DNA from 3 places in the Pseudarthrobacter quantipunctorum genome. Region 1 is predicted to be linked to each of the others. Evidence: predicted binding sites of a transcription regulator. Region 1 holds the regulator's gene; each other region holds the start of a gene.
What was found. The regulator Rex, encoded in region 1, represses fermentation and respiration genes when NADH is low (regulators of the CRP and FNR family bind a similar motif). The targets are predictions, from matches to a motif close to CTTGTGAANNNNTTCACAAG.
Positions count from the first base shown of each region.

Region 1 (5,029 bases):
ACCCCGCAGTATGGACAGAATGCCCCGCAGTACGGGCAGAACCCGCCGCCGCAGTACGGCCAGAACCCGCCGGCGCAGTACGGCCAGTCCGGCGCTCCCCAGTACGGCCAGCAGCCGTATGGCCAGTCCCCCTACGCGCAGTATCCGTCCGAGCAGCCGCAACCGTCCGGCAGCACTGGCGTTCCCCAGATGGTCAACATCTCCTTCTGGCTGCTGATCGCCTCCGCCGCGATCTTTGTCATTTCGATGCTGACCGGCCTGACCACGCTGGACGATCCCATGTTCCGCGACGCCTTTGAGACCCAGATCGAGGGCAGCGGGGCGGGAGTGACGTACGAGGACATGAAGGGCGTCATCGCCGGAACCCTGGTGGTGTTCGCCATCATTGGCCTGGCCCTCTACCTGCTGGTGGCGTTCTTCGTCCGCAAGGGCAAGAACTGGGCACGGATCCTGGGCACGGTCTTCGCGGCACTGTCCATCTTCGGCCTCTTCGGCCCGCCCAGCTTCGCAACCATCGGTACGCTGCTGGGGATTGCGGCCATTGTGTTGCTCTACCTGCCGGCCTCGGCTCCGTATTTCCGGCGCCAGCAGCCGTTCGCCAACCCTTACGGCGGCAACATGGGGAACCCGTACGGCCGGTAACTCCAGCACTCCCACCCTTCGGGCGTGGGCACCGGGACCAGCCGCTGACGGAATCTAGGCGGTCTGCCCCGGGGCCTGCGCCCGTTGTGCGTGGTAGGCCAGGATCTGCAGTTCCGTTGCCATGTCCACCTTGCGGAGGTTCACGCCCTCCGGGACCTGGAGCATGATGGGGGCGAAACTCAGGACGCTGCGGACCCCGGCCGCCACCACGCGGTCGCACACATCCTGGGCCACCGAGGCGGGAAGGGCCAGGACCACCATATTGGCCCCGGTCCGGTGCAGCACCGTTTCCAGGTCCGCCACATCGCTGACGCGCAGCCAGCCCACCTCGTTGCCCACCACCATCTGGTCAGCATCAAAGATGGCCACGACGTCGAAGCCCCGGGATTCGAAGCCTCCATACCGTGCGAGGGCCTTGCCAAGGTTGCCGGCGCCGACGATCGCCACTTTCCAGTCGTGGGTGAGTCCCAGTGCAGCCGCGATGTGCCGGCTCAGGTACTGCACCTCGTAACCGACTCCGCGGGTGCCGTAGGAGCCCACGTGGGAGAGGTCCTTGCGGAGCGTTGCAGAGCTGACGCCGGAGGCCTCGGCAAGGGATTCAGAGGAGACCCGCTCCACTCCCTCTGCCAGGAGTGTATTAAGGGCACGCAGGTAGAGGGTCAGCCGGGCCACTGCAGCGGGCGGAATCTGTTTGGCTGCCGTGCCCGCAGGTCCCGGCAGGTCCGGGACAGCCTGGGGGGTTGAATCCAGCGAAGCCACCAGCCCCTCCCTCGCATCGCGTTGTGACTCCACTCTAGGGCCCAACCGGCAATGCCATCAAAGCAGGAGCCACCGATGCGGAGAAGACTCGGGACCGCGCCATATCGGGTGCTGCTCCCCTACTGTGCCATGGCCCGCTGGAGCACGCGTCCCAGCCGGGCTTCATCGATTTTCCAGAAATCGCGCTGCACCCCGTCCACCAGCACCACCGGAATTTCCTCCGCATAGCGTTCACGGAGTTCCGGCTGGTTGTCCACCAACTCCTCGCTCCACTCAAGTCCCAGCGAAGACGTAACCCGGCCGACGGCGTCGCGCGCGTCTTCGCAAAGGTGGCAGTCTGCCTTGGTGATCAGGACAACGCGGGGTGTGGCCATGCCTTAACCGTAGCCCCGTTCCCACGGCTCCCGCGACGCCGGGCCCGTGGGAACAAGGCTAAACGGGGATTGAACAGCGGATTGACTAGACTCGACTGCATGCCCGAGGAGAAGTACGTTGCCGTAGTCACCAAGCCGGTTGCTGCGCCGCAACCGGGTGAGGCGGCGTTCTTCGATGTGGACAACACCCTGATGCGCGGGGCCAGCCTCTTCCACGTTGCCAGGAAGATGCACCAGCGCGGGGCGTTCACCATGGCCCAGGCTGCCGGCTTCGCGTGGAAGCAGTTCAAGTTCGTGGCCCGCGGGGAGAACATGGACGATGTCCATGCCGTCCGTGACTCCGCACTGACGCTGGCCGCAGGCATAACGGTGGATGACATCAAGGCGCTCGGCGAAGAGGTCTACGACGAGATGATCGCCTCCCGCATCTGGCCGGGCGCCAAAGCTCTGGCGGAGCAGCACCTGCGCGTGGGCCGGCGGGTGTGGCTGGTGACCGCCACACCTATCGAGGTGGCCACCGTGATCTCCACCAGGCTTGGACTGACCGGCGCCCTGGGGACCGTAGGCGAAATTTCCGAAGGCATGTACACCGGGCGCCTGGTGGGTGACATCCTGCACGGTTCGGCCAAGGCGGTTGCCGTCCAGGCCGTGGCCGATGCCGAGGACCTGGACCTCAGGCGCTGCTGGGCGTACAGCGACTCCTACAACGACATTCCGCTGCTCACCCTGGTGGGCCACCCGGTGGCCATCAACCCGGATGCCCGCCTGCGCCGGCACGCACGGGACAACAACTGGCCGGTCTACGATTTCCGGTCCGGCCGGCGCGCGGCCACCTTCGGCCTCAAAGCCGCAACGGCCGGCGGCGCCGTCTACGGGCTCTGGAAGGGCTTCGCCCGCATCCGCGGCCCGCGCATCTAGCTCCACCGCCGCTGGTTCCACCGGCCACCCCGACCCCCGTTACCAAGCTTGTTTGCGCATCCGAACCTTCAAGGCGCGGATCCGCGAACAAGGCCAGGAAACCCCGGTCACACCCCATCCAGCACAAAGAAAATGCCCGCCGCCTCGGAAGGCGACGGGCATTTCTGCGCTGTTCGAAGTATCTCTACTTCTTGTTGCGGCGCTGGTGACGGGTCTTGCGAAGCAGCTTGCGGTGCTTCTTCTTGGCCATACGCTTGCGACGCTTCTTAATAACTGAACCCACGTAAGTTCCTTACAAACTAGATGCAGTACCTGTCTGATGGAAATTGTTCGTGGACAGAGCTACGAACTGAACAACTGACAGATTCTTACAATGACGTAAAACGTTCCTTAACAGGGTACCGCTTCCGGGAGGCGGCTACGGACAGCTGCTCAGGCCGTCTCGGTGTGACCGTCCACTACGGCACCTTTGAGGTACTGTTCGACGGCTTGTTCCGGAACCCGGTAGGAGCGGCCGAAGCGCACTGCCGGCATCTCGCCGGAGTGCACCAGCCGGTACACGGTCATTTTGGAGACGCGCATGACCTGGGCTACTTCAGCCACGGTCAGGAACTTCGCGTTGGAGAAGTTCTGTTCTGCCGACATTTCCCTATATTCCTTTGCTGACGGATGGACAACAGTGACCCCAGGTACGTGCCAATGCGGTGTTCCGATGCTGAGCCATCCACCAACCACCTATCTAGATACTCTAGATGTTCCTGTGGCAGAAGTGAAAGTAGTAGATCCCCCTATTTCGCTTCCCGCCGCTTGCGCGCGGAGGCCGCCAGCTGGTCCAGGACAGATACCGAAACGTCCCAGTCCATGCACGCATCGGTGACGCTCTGCCCGTACACCAGCTCGGCCCGGCCGGCCGCGTGCTCTGCAACATCCAGGTTCTGCGCTCCGCCCACCAGGAAGCTTTCGAGCATGACGCCGGCAATCGCCTGCGCGGACGTGCCGCCGTCCTCCAGCTGCGCACCGATCTCCAGGGCCACCTCCGCCTGCCGGTGGTGGCTCTTGCCGCTGTTGGCGTGGCTGGCATCCACGATCAGGCGCGGGTTCAGCTGCTTGCCGGCAAGCGTGGCAGACGCCGCCCCGACGTCGGCAGCAGAGTAGTTGGGTCCCTTTCGTCCGCCGCGGAGGATTACATGGGTGTCCGGGTTTCCGGCGGTGGACACCAGCGCCGCCCGGCCGTCACCGTCAATGCCGAGGAAAGACTGGGCCGCAGCCGCTGCACCGCAGGCGTCGATGGCCACCTGGAGGTCGCCGTCGGTCCCGTTCTTGAAGCCGATGGGCATCGACAGTCCGGACGCGAGCTGCCGGTGGATCTGGCTTTCGGTGGTGCGCGCCCCGATGGCGCCCCACGAGATCAGGTCGGCCATGTACTGCGGGCTGATGGGCTCGAGGAACTCGGTTGCGGTGGGGAGGCCCAGGGCGGTCACCTGCTGGAGGAACTGCCGGGCGGTGCGGAGTCCAGTGACCATGTCGTGGCTGCCGTCCAGGCGGGGATCGTTGATCAGGCCCTTCCAGCCCACGGTGGTGCGGGGCTTTTCGAAGTACGTCCGCATCACGATCAGCAGGTCTTCCCTGTGCTTCTCGGCCTGGCTGACCAGCCGGCGGGCGTACTCCAGCCCGGCTTTGGGATCGTGGATGGAGCAGGGCCCCACAATCACCAGCAGGCGGTCGTCCACGCCGTCCATGATGGCCCGGACTTCATCGCGTCCGCGTTCGACGACGTCCGCCACCCGGGCGTCCAGCGGGAGTTCCGCGATGAGTTCGGACGGGGTGGGCAGCGCCGTGAATTCGCTGACGCGCAGGTTCGAGGTCGACTTGGCCGCGGCTTCAGTGCGGGAGATGCCGGCGTTGGCGCTTGCGGGGGCTGTTGCGGTGCTCATGGTGGGGTCCTGTTCCAGATGGGAAGCGGGCCCGGATCAGAACCCGCCGGAGAAACGGCGAAGGGCAGAGAATGATCTCTGCCCTGTTGGCTCTGAAGGAAAGTTGGATGCGTGTCAGTTAGACGCAGGCCCCTCCAGAGCCAACGAAAAATACGCATACCAACGGTTTGTCATGCCATGAACCATAACCGCAGGTTCCGCGGATTGGCAAAACGGTTACGTTGCGTCACGGGACAGGCTCGCCACCAGCTCTGCATGCTTCCGGTCCGTGAGGCGGTACCAGTACATGATGCCCACGGCCGCCAGGACCAGGGCGCCGGGAAGCAGTCCCGCCGCGGCCCTGATGGCAAGGGTCGCGGATTCCGGCTGCCCCGCCGCACCCGAGGCGTAGCCGCCCCAGGC
Region 1 covers NZ_CP148033.1:666,332-671,360, reverse strand. The annotation lists gene WHH00_RS03045 (hypothetical protein) at 1-642, shown strand, start outside; gene WHH00_RS03040 (redox-sensing transcriptional repressor Rex) at 697-1,401, opposite strand; gene WHH00_RS03035 (glutaredoxin family protein) at 1,521-1,775, opposite strand; gene WHH00_RS03030 (HAD family hydrolase) at 1,875-2,693, shown strand; gene WHH00_RS03025 (30S ribosomal protein bS22) at 2,878-2,976, opposite strand; gene WHH00_RS03020 (helix-turn-helix domain-containing protein) at 3,126-3,338, opposite strand; gene WHH00_RS03015 (3-deoxy-7-phosphoheptulonate synthase) at 3,482-4,627, opposite strand; gene WHH00_RS03010 (glycoside-pentoside-hexuronide (GPH):cation symporter) at 4,844-5,029, opposite strand, start outside.

Region 2 (5,029 bases), 1.5 Mb from region 1:
CCAGCGCACCAGCCACGGTGGCGATCGTGGCGGGGCTGCCCAGCATCCCGATTTTGACGGTGTCCAGCACCGGCCGTCCGGGCACGGACTTCCCGTCTAGGGCCGGCCCGTAAGCGGCCGTGGTGGCTTCCAGCTGGTCCGCGATGACCTGCTGGTCCACGGGGACAAACCGGTGGTTCCAGTTGTCGTTCGGGTCGAACGAGACGATGCAGGTCAGGTTGGCGATGCCAAAGACGCCCAGCTCCTGGAACGTCTTCAGGTCGGCCTGGGCGCCGGCGCCGCCGGTGGCTTCGGACCCTGCAATGGTCAGGACAACTGCCGGAGCAGCAGCGGACTGTGGTGCGTCAACGGAAACGGAAGTCATGGCACCATCCTGCCATCCGCCGTCGAACGCCCGCTTTGTGGGGCCGTACAGCATCTGGACGTGCTGCTGGTCAGGATTCCAAGGCCGGCTGGCTGTGCGGCCGGCTCACCTGGCTTTGGCGATCTGCTGGAGCGCGCGGCCCAGTTCTGGCTGGCTGTAGACGAAGCCCGCGTCCAGCAGCTTCTCCGGCTGGACCCAGCGGCTCTTCAGGACCAGTTCCGTCTCTGTCCGGATCAGTACGGCACCGAGCCGCAGCAGCCAGGCGGGAGTGGGGATGCCGAACCGGGCCCCGTAGGCACGGCGGACCATGCGCATCAGTTCGCGGTTTGTCACCACATCCGGCGAAGCCACGTTCACCGGCCCGGTGATGTCCTTCCGCGCATGCAGGAAACGGACACACCGGTACAGATCCTCCACATGGATCCAGCTGAATTTCTGCGTGCCTGGCCCCATCCGGCCGCCCAAGCCCAGCCGGGCCAGGTTGGCGAACGGCCGCAGCGCGCCGCCTCCGCGGCCTAGGACGATGGCGATCCGCAGCGGAATCTTGCGTGTCCCCGGCGTCACGGCGGCGTCGAGTTCCGCTTCCCAGGCACGGGCAACGTCCACGGAGAATCCCGTTCCGGGTTCGCCGTCACCTTCCGACTGCGGGCGGTCGACGGCGTTGCGGTAGATGGTGCCGGTGCTCGCATTGAGCCAGGTGGACGGCGGCTGCCGGCAGAGTGCGATGGCACGGCCAAGTGCCGCCGTGGTGGAAACGCGGGACTCCAGTATGGCGGCCTTGTTCCGGTCGTTGTAGCGGCAGGAGACTGAGCGTCCGGCGAGGTTGACGAGAAGTTCCGCGCCGTCCAGCACGCGGGCAAGGCGGACGTCGTCGTCACCCCACGCGGCCGACGGTGCGCCCTTGGAACCTCTGCGGCTAATGGTGCGCACGGTCCAGCCGTCCTTCTCGAACCGCGCCCGAAAGTACCTTCCGATGAAACCGGAGGCTCCCGCCAGTACCACCGTTCTGGTGCCGCTCATTTTTCCCCCAATGTGTTTGTTTCGGTTTAGCTGCGGATGCTGCGGCTCAGGCTCAGGAAGTCGTCCAGGATCCTGCCCACGCCCGGCATCCGCACCAGTGAGAGTCCCCGTGTGATCAGCGGGACGGCGCCATCCACCAGCCGCCTGGTCCGCTGCTGCCCTTCGGACGTGTCGTATACCCAGAAGAGGGTGACGGCCATATAACAAAGCCACAGCAGCTCCGGAAGATCGGACCTGAGCTTTTTAGGTGCCGGAGGCTTCGCTGCCTCAACTGCCGTGCGGAAGATGGCCAGCGACGCCTCGCGGGCCGCCGTTGAACCGGCGGCGAAAGGATTTACCGGGGACGTCGGGCGGATGGCCGTAGCTATGAAGTCGCCGCCAAACCGGTGGTAGGGGGCCATGGCGTCCAGGCCTGTATGGAGGGTGGCCTTGAGCCTGCCGGTGAGGTCGACAGCATCCTCGAGCGCTTCGGCGGCCCTGGCCGCATGATCCGCCTGTACCTGCAGATACAGCTCCTGCACCAGGTCATCCTTTGATGCGAAGTAGTAATAGGCGTTGCCCACCGAGACGCCCGCCTCGGCTGCGATGGCCCGCATGGTGGTCTTGGCGAAGCCGATCTCCCGGAACATCCGCAGGGCGACGCCGGCCACCAGCTGACGCGTCTGCTCGCTCTTTACAGTCATGGACTTCCCTCGAATTTGAACGTGTTCAAGAAAAGTACCACAGATTTGAACACGTTCAGATTGAGTTCATCAGGGTGGCCGCACGGCACCCGCTCCCGCAGTGGGAGAATTGGGGGACAGTGCTAATACAGCCGGTGTCCCCGCTCTTCGGGCACCGAGCGAACCACTACGAACGGACCCCGCCATGACCTCAACTCCAGGCCACCACGCCCTGCCCCAGAAACCTTCAGTTCCGGACCGCCCACGGTTCGCCTCGATCGGCTCCCCGTACTTCGGCATCATGCTGGCCGTCATGGCGGTTGTGCTGATCCTGTCCAACATCGGGGCGTCCAAGGGAGTGGCCATCGGGCCGATCATCACCGACGGAGGGTTCTTCCTCTTCCCGCTGGCCTACATCCTGGGCGACGTCATCAGCGAGGTCTACGGATTCAAGGTGGCACGCAAAGCCATCCTCACCACCTTCGGGCTGTCCGTCTTCGCATCGCTCTGCTACTGGGCGATCATTGCCCTCCCCGGCTTCGATGACGAGTTCGGAATCTCCAAGCAGGCCGCCCTGGAGGGCGCGCTCGGCCCGGTTCCGCAGATTGTGCTGGCATCGCTGCTGGCCTTCCTGGCCGGGCAGACCATCAACTCCTGGATCATGGTGCGGATGAAGGCACGCTCCGGCGAGAAGTCCCTGTGGGCCCGCATCATGGGTTCCTCGGTGGCCGGCGAGTTCGTGGACACGCTGATCTTCTGCAGCATCGCCGCCTCGGTGATCGGAATAACGGATGCCGCGACGTTTGTGAACTACGTGGTGGTGGGCTTCGTGTACAAGACCCTGGTGGAGTTCATCCTGGTCCCGGTGACGTCGCTGGTGATCCGGTGGGTGAAGAAGCGCGAACCGAGCTACGGGGTCCCGACGGCAGCGGTGACGAACGCAGCTTAGCCGCCGCCCTTGAGCGTCCCGTCGAGCAGGGCCCGCAGTTCCCGGAAGTGCCGTTCCGTCGCCTCCTCGTGGAAGGCTGACGTGTCAGCCATTGAGTAGCCATGGGATGCGCCGCTGTAGACCTGGTTGGATGACGCAAGGCCCGCCGCATCGAGGGCCTTACCCAGCCGGGCGACGGCGTCGGGGCCCATGCTGTGGTCATGGTCGGCGTGGCCGAACACGAACCGCGCCTTCGCCCTGCCCAGCCCCAGGTGCGGGCTGTCCGGCTCGTCTGTTGCCAGCCCTCCGCCGTGGAATCCGCCACAGGCTGCCATCACTTCCGGGTGTGCCGTGGCGGTGCGCACCGCGAGTCTGGCGCCCATGCAATAGCCAAAGGCGCCGATCGGACCCGGCGCAACGCCGTCGAGCGTTTCGAGGGCCGCCACCCAGGCATCGATGTCCGGCAGCGCCTTGTCCGTGGTGAGGCGGCCCACCCGGGGAAAGGCCGCCTTGCCGGCCGCCTGCCTGCCCTCCGGCGTGGTCATGTCCCCGTGCGGTGCCAGCTCCGCCGCTGTCCCTTCGCGGTAGAAGACGTTAGGGGCCAGGACCACATAGCCCCAGTCGGCAACGCGCTGGGCCATGTCCCCGATGCGCGGCCGAAGGCCAAAGGCGTCCATGTACAGGATGACGCCGGGGAACGGGCCGGTGCCCGTGGACGGGCGCGCCACCAGGGCCTCGGCAGTGCCTTCAGCGGCAGGGATCTCGATCAGCATCGGGTCAGGATACCGGAACAGCTGACGACGGCGGTCCCTTGGCGGCGCGCCGACGCCTGCCTGCCCGTGCGGCCGCTTGCCTGCGCCGGGCAGGCTACGAGTAGTACTGCCCCAGCGTCTCGGCCTTGAAGTCGAAGAACGTCCCGTCCTCGATGGCCAGGCGGGCGTCGTCCACCATCTTCACCACGAACCGTTCGTTGTGGATGGAGATCAGCGTGGCGGAAAGCATCTCCTTTGCCTTGAAAAGGTGGTGGATGTAGGCCCGCGAGTAGTTGGTGCAGGCGTAGCAGTCGCAGCCGTCCTGCAGCGGGCCGAAATCGCGCTTGTACCTGGCCCCGGAGAGGTTGAATCGTCCTTGCGGCGTATAGAAGGCGGAGTTCCGGGCCACCCGCGTGGGGGAGACGCAGTCAAAGGTGTCCGCGCCGTTCTCGATGGCCGTGAAGATGTCGTCCGGTTCGGAGATGCCCAGCAGGTGGCGCGGCTTGTCCTCGGGCAGTTCCTCGTTGCACCAGCGGACAATGGCGCCCAGATTCTCCTTCTCAAGTGCCCCGCCGATGCCGAACCCGTCGAACGGCATCGCGCCCAGGTCCCGGCACGCCTTGCGGCGCAGGTCCTCGTACTGCGCGCCCTGGATCACGCCGAACAGGGCCTGGTACGGCTTCCCAATCCGGGACGACGTCAGCCGGAAGTGCTCCTCGAGGCACCTCAGCGCCCACAGGCGGGTGCGCTCTAGCGATTCCTCCTGGTACCTGCGGGAGTTCTGGAGGGTGGTCAGCTCATCGAAAGCGAACATGATGTCCGCCCCGATCTGGTGCTGCACCTGCATGGAAATTTCGGGGGAGAACCGGTGCCGGTCGCCGTTGAGGTGGCTCTTGAACCACACGCCGTCGTCGTCAATGTGGGCCAGGCGTTCCTTCCCGGGGGCGACGGCGTCATCCGGGCCGGGGGCGCCCGCGGCAGTAACGGTGTTCATGTCGATGACCTTCTTGAAACCCGAGCCCAGGCTCATCACCTGGAATCCGCCGGAGTCCGTGAAGGTGGGCCCGGACCAGTTCATAAAGGCGCCCAGGCCGCCTGCCTCGTCCAGGATGTCAGCGCCCGGCTGCAGGTACAGGTGGTAGGCGTTGGCCAGCACAGCCTGCGCGCCGAGGTCCGCTACGGCCTCGGGCAGCACCGCCTTGACGGTGGCTTTGGTCCCGACGGCGATGAACGCCGGGGTCTGGATCTCACCGTGGGGCGTGGAGATGGTGCCGGTCCGTCCCAGGAACTGGCCGCCGTTGGA
Region 2 covers NZ_CP148033.1:3,454,873-3,459,901, reverse strand. The annotation lists gene WHH00_RS15655 (hydroxymethylpyrimidine/phosphomethylpyrimidine kinase) at 1-364, opposite strand, end outside; gene WHH00_RS15650 (TIGR01777 family oxidoreductase) at 470-1,384, opposite strand; gene WHH00_RS15645 (TetR family transcriptional regulator) at 1,411-2,067, opposite strand; gene WHH00_RS15640 (queuosine precursor transporter) at 2,252-2,995, shown strand; gene WHH00_RS15635 (dienelactone hydrolase family protein) at 2,992-3,747, opposite strand; gene tgt (tRNA guanosine(34) transglycosylase Tgt) at 3,842-5,029, opposite strand, start outside.
Region 2: a site for Rex is predicted at 2,110-2,129, ahead of WHH00_RS15640 (queuosine precursor transporter). Genes of this name have one in related genera too.

Region 3 (5,029 bases), 970 kb from region 1:
CACCTGGCAGCTGTAGCCGAACTCGTTGTCGTACCAGACGTACAGCACCAGGTTCTTGTCGTTGGAGATCGTGGCAAGGCCGTCAACGATGCCCGCGCGACGGGAACCGACGAAGTCGGTGGACACCACTTCGGGCGAGTCGATGTAGTCGATCTGCTTGCGCAGGTCCGAGTGCAGGGACATTTCCCGCAGGTAGTTGTTGACCTCGTCCTTGGTGGTCCCTTTCTCCAGGCTCAGGTTCAGGATGGCAAGGGACACGTCCGGGGTGGGAACGCGAATGGAACTGCCGGTCAGTTTGCCAAGCAGCTCGGGGAGGGCCTTGGCCACTGCCTTCGCGGCGCCGGTCTCCGTGATCACCATGTTCAGGGCTGCGGACCGGCCGCGACGGTCGCCCTTGTGGAAGTTGTCGATCAGGTTCTGGTCGTTGGTGAAGGAGTGGACCGTCTCCACATGCCCGTGGACCACACCGAACTTGTCGTTGATGGCCTTGAGCACCGGCGTGATGGCGTTCGTGGTGCAGGACGCTGCGGACACAATCTGGTCCGTGTCCTCGATGGTGCCCTGGTTGATGCCGTGCACGATGTTCTTCAGGTCGCCCTTGCCCGGGGCAGTCAGGAGCACCCGTGCAACACCCTTGCTCTGCAGGTGCTGGGAAAGTCCTTCGGCGTCACGCCAGCGCCCGGTGTTGTCCACTACCAGGGCATTGTTGATGCCGTAGGCGGTGTAGTCGATGGTTGCCGGGTTGTCGGAGTAGATGACCTGCACCTGGACGCCGTTGGCCGTGATGGTGTTGGCTTCCTCGTCAATCCGGATGGTGCCTTCAAAGGAACCGTGCACGGAATCGCGGCGCAGCAGGCTGGCGCGCTTGGAGAGGTCATTGTCCGAGCCCTTGCGCACGACGATGGCGCGCAGCCGCAGGCCGTGGCCGCCGCCTGCCTTTTCGATCAGGAGGCGGGCCAGCAGCCGGCCGATCCGGCCGAAGCCGTAAAGCACCACATCGGTGCTGGTGCGGTCATCGCCGCCCCGCTTGCCTACGACGTCGGCCAGTTCCGCGCGGAGGAATTCTTCCAGGGTGGCGCCGTTGCCCTCTTCCTTGAACTTCTGGTTAAGCCGTGCGATGTCGATCGCTGCTGCACCGAGCTCCAGGTTGGCCAGGGTGTTCAGGAGCGGCGCGGTCTCCTCCAGGAGCAGTTCATCCTTGCTCATGCGGCGCGCAAAACGGTGCGCCTTGAGGATGTTCATGGTGGACTTGTTGATCAAACTCCGGCCGTGGATGCTGGTCACCACGTTGTTTTCGCGGTACAGCCGGCCGATCACCGGAATCATGGCCTCGGCGAGGGCCTCGCGGCCCATCCACGTATCAAGACAAGAATCTGACGTCTGGCTCACAGAAATACCTTCCTCGGTTCAGCCGCGTACGTCCTCGTACACGGTTGTCGGCCACCACATGTCGTGCAGGGGCACCTGCGCCCGCGGGGGTCGGCCCCCGGGCACCTGGATTACGCAAAGAAAAACCGCCGGCTGCGAACGCAACTCCGACGGAGGAACTCCTGCGTCCGGATCCATTCTAAATTGGCTGGCCTCCGTAAAACGGCCCCGATCGAGTGAAATCACTCACAGGGAAAACCGCCGCAGCGGACCTGTCAGTTGTGGATGGCCGAATAGAGATTGAGGCTGGATGAAAAAACCACCCAGGACAGATAGGGAAGCATCAACAGCCCCGCGGCAGGGCTGACCGGACCGAACCGCAGGATGAGGAAGGCAACAGATACCCCCAGGCCGCCAATCAACAGGAAGGCCGCCCAGAGGGCAGCGGCGCCGAACACCGGAAAGAGCCCGAAGAAGGCCAGCGGCCATGCGGCGTTGAGCATCAACTGGATGAGGTAGCCCGCCAGGGTGCCTCCCGTGAGGGACCCTCTGCGCCAGACCAGCCAGGCGGCCACCGCCACCGCCACGTAAAGGAGCATCCACATGCTCCTGAACATCCAGCCCGGCGGCATCCAGGGCGCCTTCACCGACACCGCGAACCAACCGCTGGAATGCAGGATGATGGGGACGGACGCCGCGGCCCAGGCGGCCAACGAAAGCGAAAAGAATCCGGCCAGGGCTACAGCCTGCTGACCACGTCCGAGAAGCTGCTGCGGAGCGGGAGCACCGGGGTTCTCTTGCGGGTCATGATTTGCGGCCACGGTTCAGCATCCCCAACACATCGTCCAAGGTCAAACCGGGAAAGAATGGATGGGTTGACCGATACGCCGGGTTCTGTGCTCCCGTTCCGTTACCGGCACGGGAGTAGCGGCCATCCATCTACGGACGCCGTTGCCGGCGCCCTCCAGCGGCCTACCCGGACACTCGGGCGGGCAGCCCTCAAACGTGTCCTGTCTGGCCTTGCTCCGGGTGGGGTTTACCTAGCCTTCCCGGTCACCCGGGAAGCTGGTGGTCTCTTACACCACCGTTTCACCCTTACCTGGTTCGTGCCGCTTTCAAACCGGCGCGACCCAGGCGGTCTGTTCTCTGTGGCACTGGCCTGCGGGTTACCCCGAGTGGGCGTTACCCACCACCCTGCCCTGCGGAGCCCGGACGTTCCTCGAGCCACTTGCGTGACGCGCGGCCGCCTGGTCAACCCATCCACCCCCCAGTCTACCGGCGAGCTGGCACTTTCCTGCCGCCGGTAGGATCGGACGGTGCTGATTCTGCTTCCCCCTTCCGAAGGCAAGACACCCGCCGGCAGCGGTTCCGCCGTCGACTGGCCTTCCCTGAGCTTCCCGGAGTTGAACTCCTGCCGCGCCAAAGTACTGGAGGCGCTGGGAACGGTGAGCGCCCACGAGGATGCGCTCGCGCTGCTGGGTGTGGGGGCGTCGCTGGAGGAGGATGTCCGCCGCAACACCCGGCTTCATGCCGAACCGGCGGCTCCCGCCCACCGGATCTATTCGGGGGTGCTTTATGACGCCCTGGGCTACAAAACCCTTACGGCTGCGCAGCGCCGCAAGGCCAACGAGTCCGTGCTGGTGGTTTCCGCGCTCTGGGGCGCCATCCGTTTTGGCGACAGCGTGCCCGCCTACCGGCTTTCCATGGGCACGTCACTGCCCGACGTCGGCCGCCTCGCCCCGTTCTGGAAGCCGCAGCTTACCGATGCCCTCGCCGCTGCAGTGGAAGGGCACCTGCTTGTGGATTGCCGCTCCAGCACCTACGCGGCGGCATGGGCGCCGCCTGCGGCGCAGACCGTCTCGGTCAACGTGTTTACCGAGGTCAACGGAGTGCGCAAGGTGGTGAGCCACTTCGCCAAGCACACCAGGGGCGAACTGGCCCGGCACCTGCTGGTGCGGCGCGGAAAGGCCCCGGCAACGCCGTCGGAACTCCTGAAGGCCACGCGGGAGGTGTGGGACGCTGAGCTCGTGGAGGGTTCCGCCCGCAAGCCGCACGCCCTGAACATCATCCTGCCGGGCTGATTCCCCCGCCCCTTCCCAACTGAGTCGCAGCAGATGTTGTTATGAGCGCTCATAACAACATCTGCTGCTACCTGGTTGGGTCAGGCCCACTCTTCGGAGCGGACCAGGATTGCGCCGGAGTCCGGGCAAAAGACGATGTCGTCGGCAGCCGCGGCTTTGATTTCGGCGAGGTCGCCCGGGCTGAGCTTCATGCCGGACGCCTCGGAGGTGCCATGGAAGAGCCTGGCGGCGCCCACTCCGCGCCTGGCCAATGTCTTTTCGTAGATGGCCAGCATGCCGGGCTCGAGGCCGGCGGCGAATTCGGTGCGCTGGGCGCGAAGTCCGCTGGCTTCAGCCTCCACAGTGGCCAGTTCCGCGTCCAGCTCGGAGCGGATGGTACCGAAGGATCCCTGGATGTCGTCCACAATCCCCTGCTGCCGGGCCTGGGTGGCCCGCAGGGAATCAAGGCGCTCCATCACCTCGAGTTCAATGTCCTCCAGGTCCGAGCGCCGTTTGTTGAGCGAGGCGATGTCCTTTTGGAGGGCCACCAGGTCCTTGGACAGGCCGGTGCCGCTGTTCAGCCGGGCCTCATCCCGCTGGATGCGCGAGGCAACCTGTTCCACGTCCGCCTCGGCGCGCTTGAGTTCGGCTTCGGCGTCGTGGACGGCCACTTTCGCCGCGCCGAGCTCACCGTTGGCCACGGAGAGGGCAGCTTCCAGGTCCTTGATCCGCGGATCGTTTTCCAGCGCGCGGCGGCGGTTCGCGAGCGACTTCAGTTTGGCATCCAGCCCCTGCAGTCCAAGCAACTTCAACTGTTCCGCCGGTGCTGCCTTCGCCACTGTTACCTCCGCTTGATCCCTTCCGGCCGGAGCCGGGCGCCTGGACGGCGCTTCCTAGACTCTAGCGCCTGCCCTGCTCCCCCGCCTCGCCGCTTACCCAGCGGCTCCGGGCTTAGCCCGGGGTAAGGATGAAGTCCCAGGGATCGCTGTTGGTGGTGCTGACCCGGATTTCGACGTCGTGGCCCTGGTCGGCGAGGACGTTGCCCAGCGCGGCTGCGGCAGCAGGCAGCCACAGCCACTCGCTGGCGAAGTGCGAAACGTCAATCAGGTAGGGCCTTCCGTTCAGGGAAGCCTCCCGCGCCTCCGACGCCGGATGGTGGCGGAGGTCCGCGGTGACGTAGACATCTGCGTTGCTGGCCCGGACCTCGTTGAAGAGCGAGTCCCCCGCGCCGCCGCAGACGGCGATGCGCCGCACCAGACCGTCCTTGTCGCCGGACACCCGCACTCCCCCTGCCACGGAAGGCAGGATGCCAAACACCCGGGCTGCGAAGTCCCCCAGGCTGACGGCCTCGGGCAGGTCCCCTACCCGCCCGATGCCCTCCTCCGGCAGACCGTTTGCTGCCACCGTGAGCGGGGCCGCGTCCTGCAGGCCCAGGGCGTCGGCCAGGACATCGGAAACGCCGCCGACGGCAGAATCACCGTTGGTGTGGACCGTCAGGAGGGCTGTGCCGGACTCGATCAACCGGTGGACCGCACGGCCTTTAGGCGTGGTGGCAGCGACGGTGGTGACACCCTTCAGCAGCAGCGGATGGTGGGTAATCA
Region 3 covers NZ_CP148033.1:1,638,654-1,643,682, reverse strand. The annotation lists gene WHH00_RS07550 (glyceraldehyde-3-phosphate dehydrogenase) at 1-1,389, opposite strand, end outside; gene WHH00_RS07545 (tryptophan-rich sensory protein) at 1,644-2,000, opposite strand; gene WHH00_RS07540 (hypothetical protein) at 1,972-2,121, shown strand; RNA gene rnpB (RNase P RNA component class A) at 2,236-2,627, opposite strand; gene WHH00_RS07530 (YaaA family protein) at 2,685-3,449, shown strand; gene WHH00_RS07525 (zinc ribbon domain-containing protein) at 3,530-4,267, opposite strand; gene WHH00_RS07520 (Nif3-like dinuclear metal center hexameric protein) at 4,380-5,029, opposite strand, start outside.
Region 3: a site for Rex is predicted at 1,602-1,621, ahead of WHH00_RS07550 (glyceraldehyde-3-phosphate dehydrogenase). Genes of this name have one in related genera too.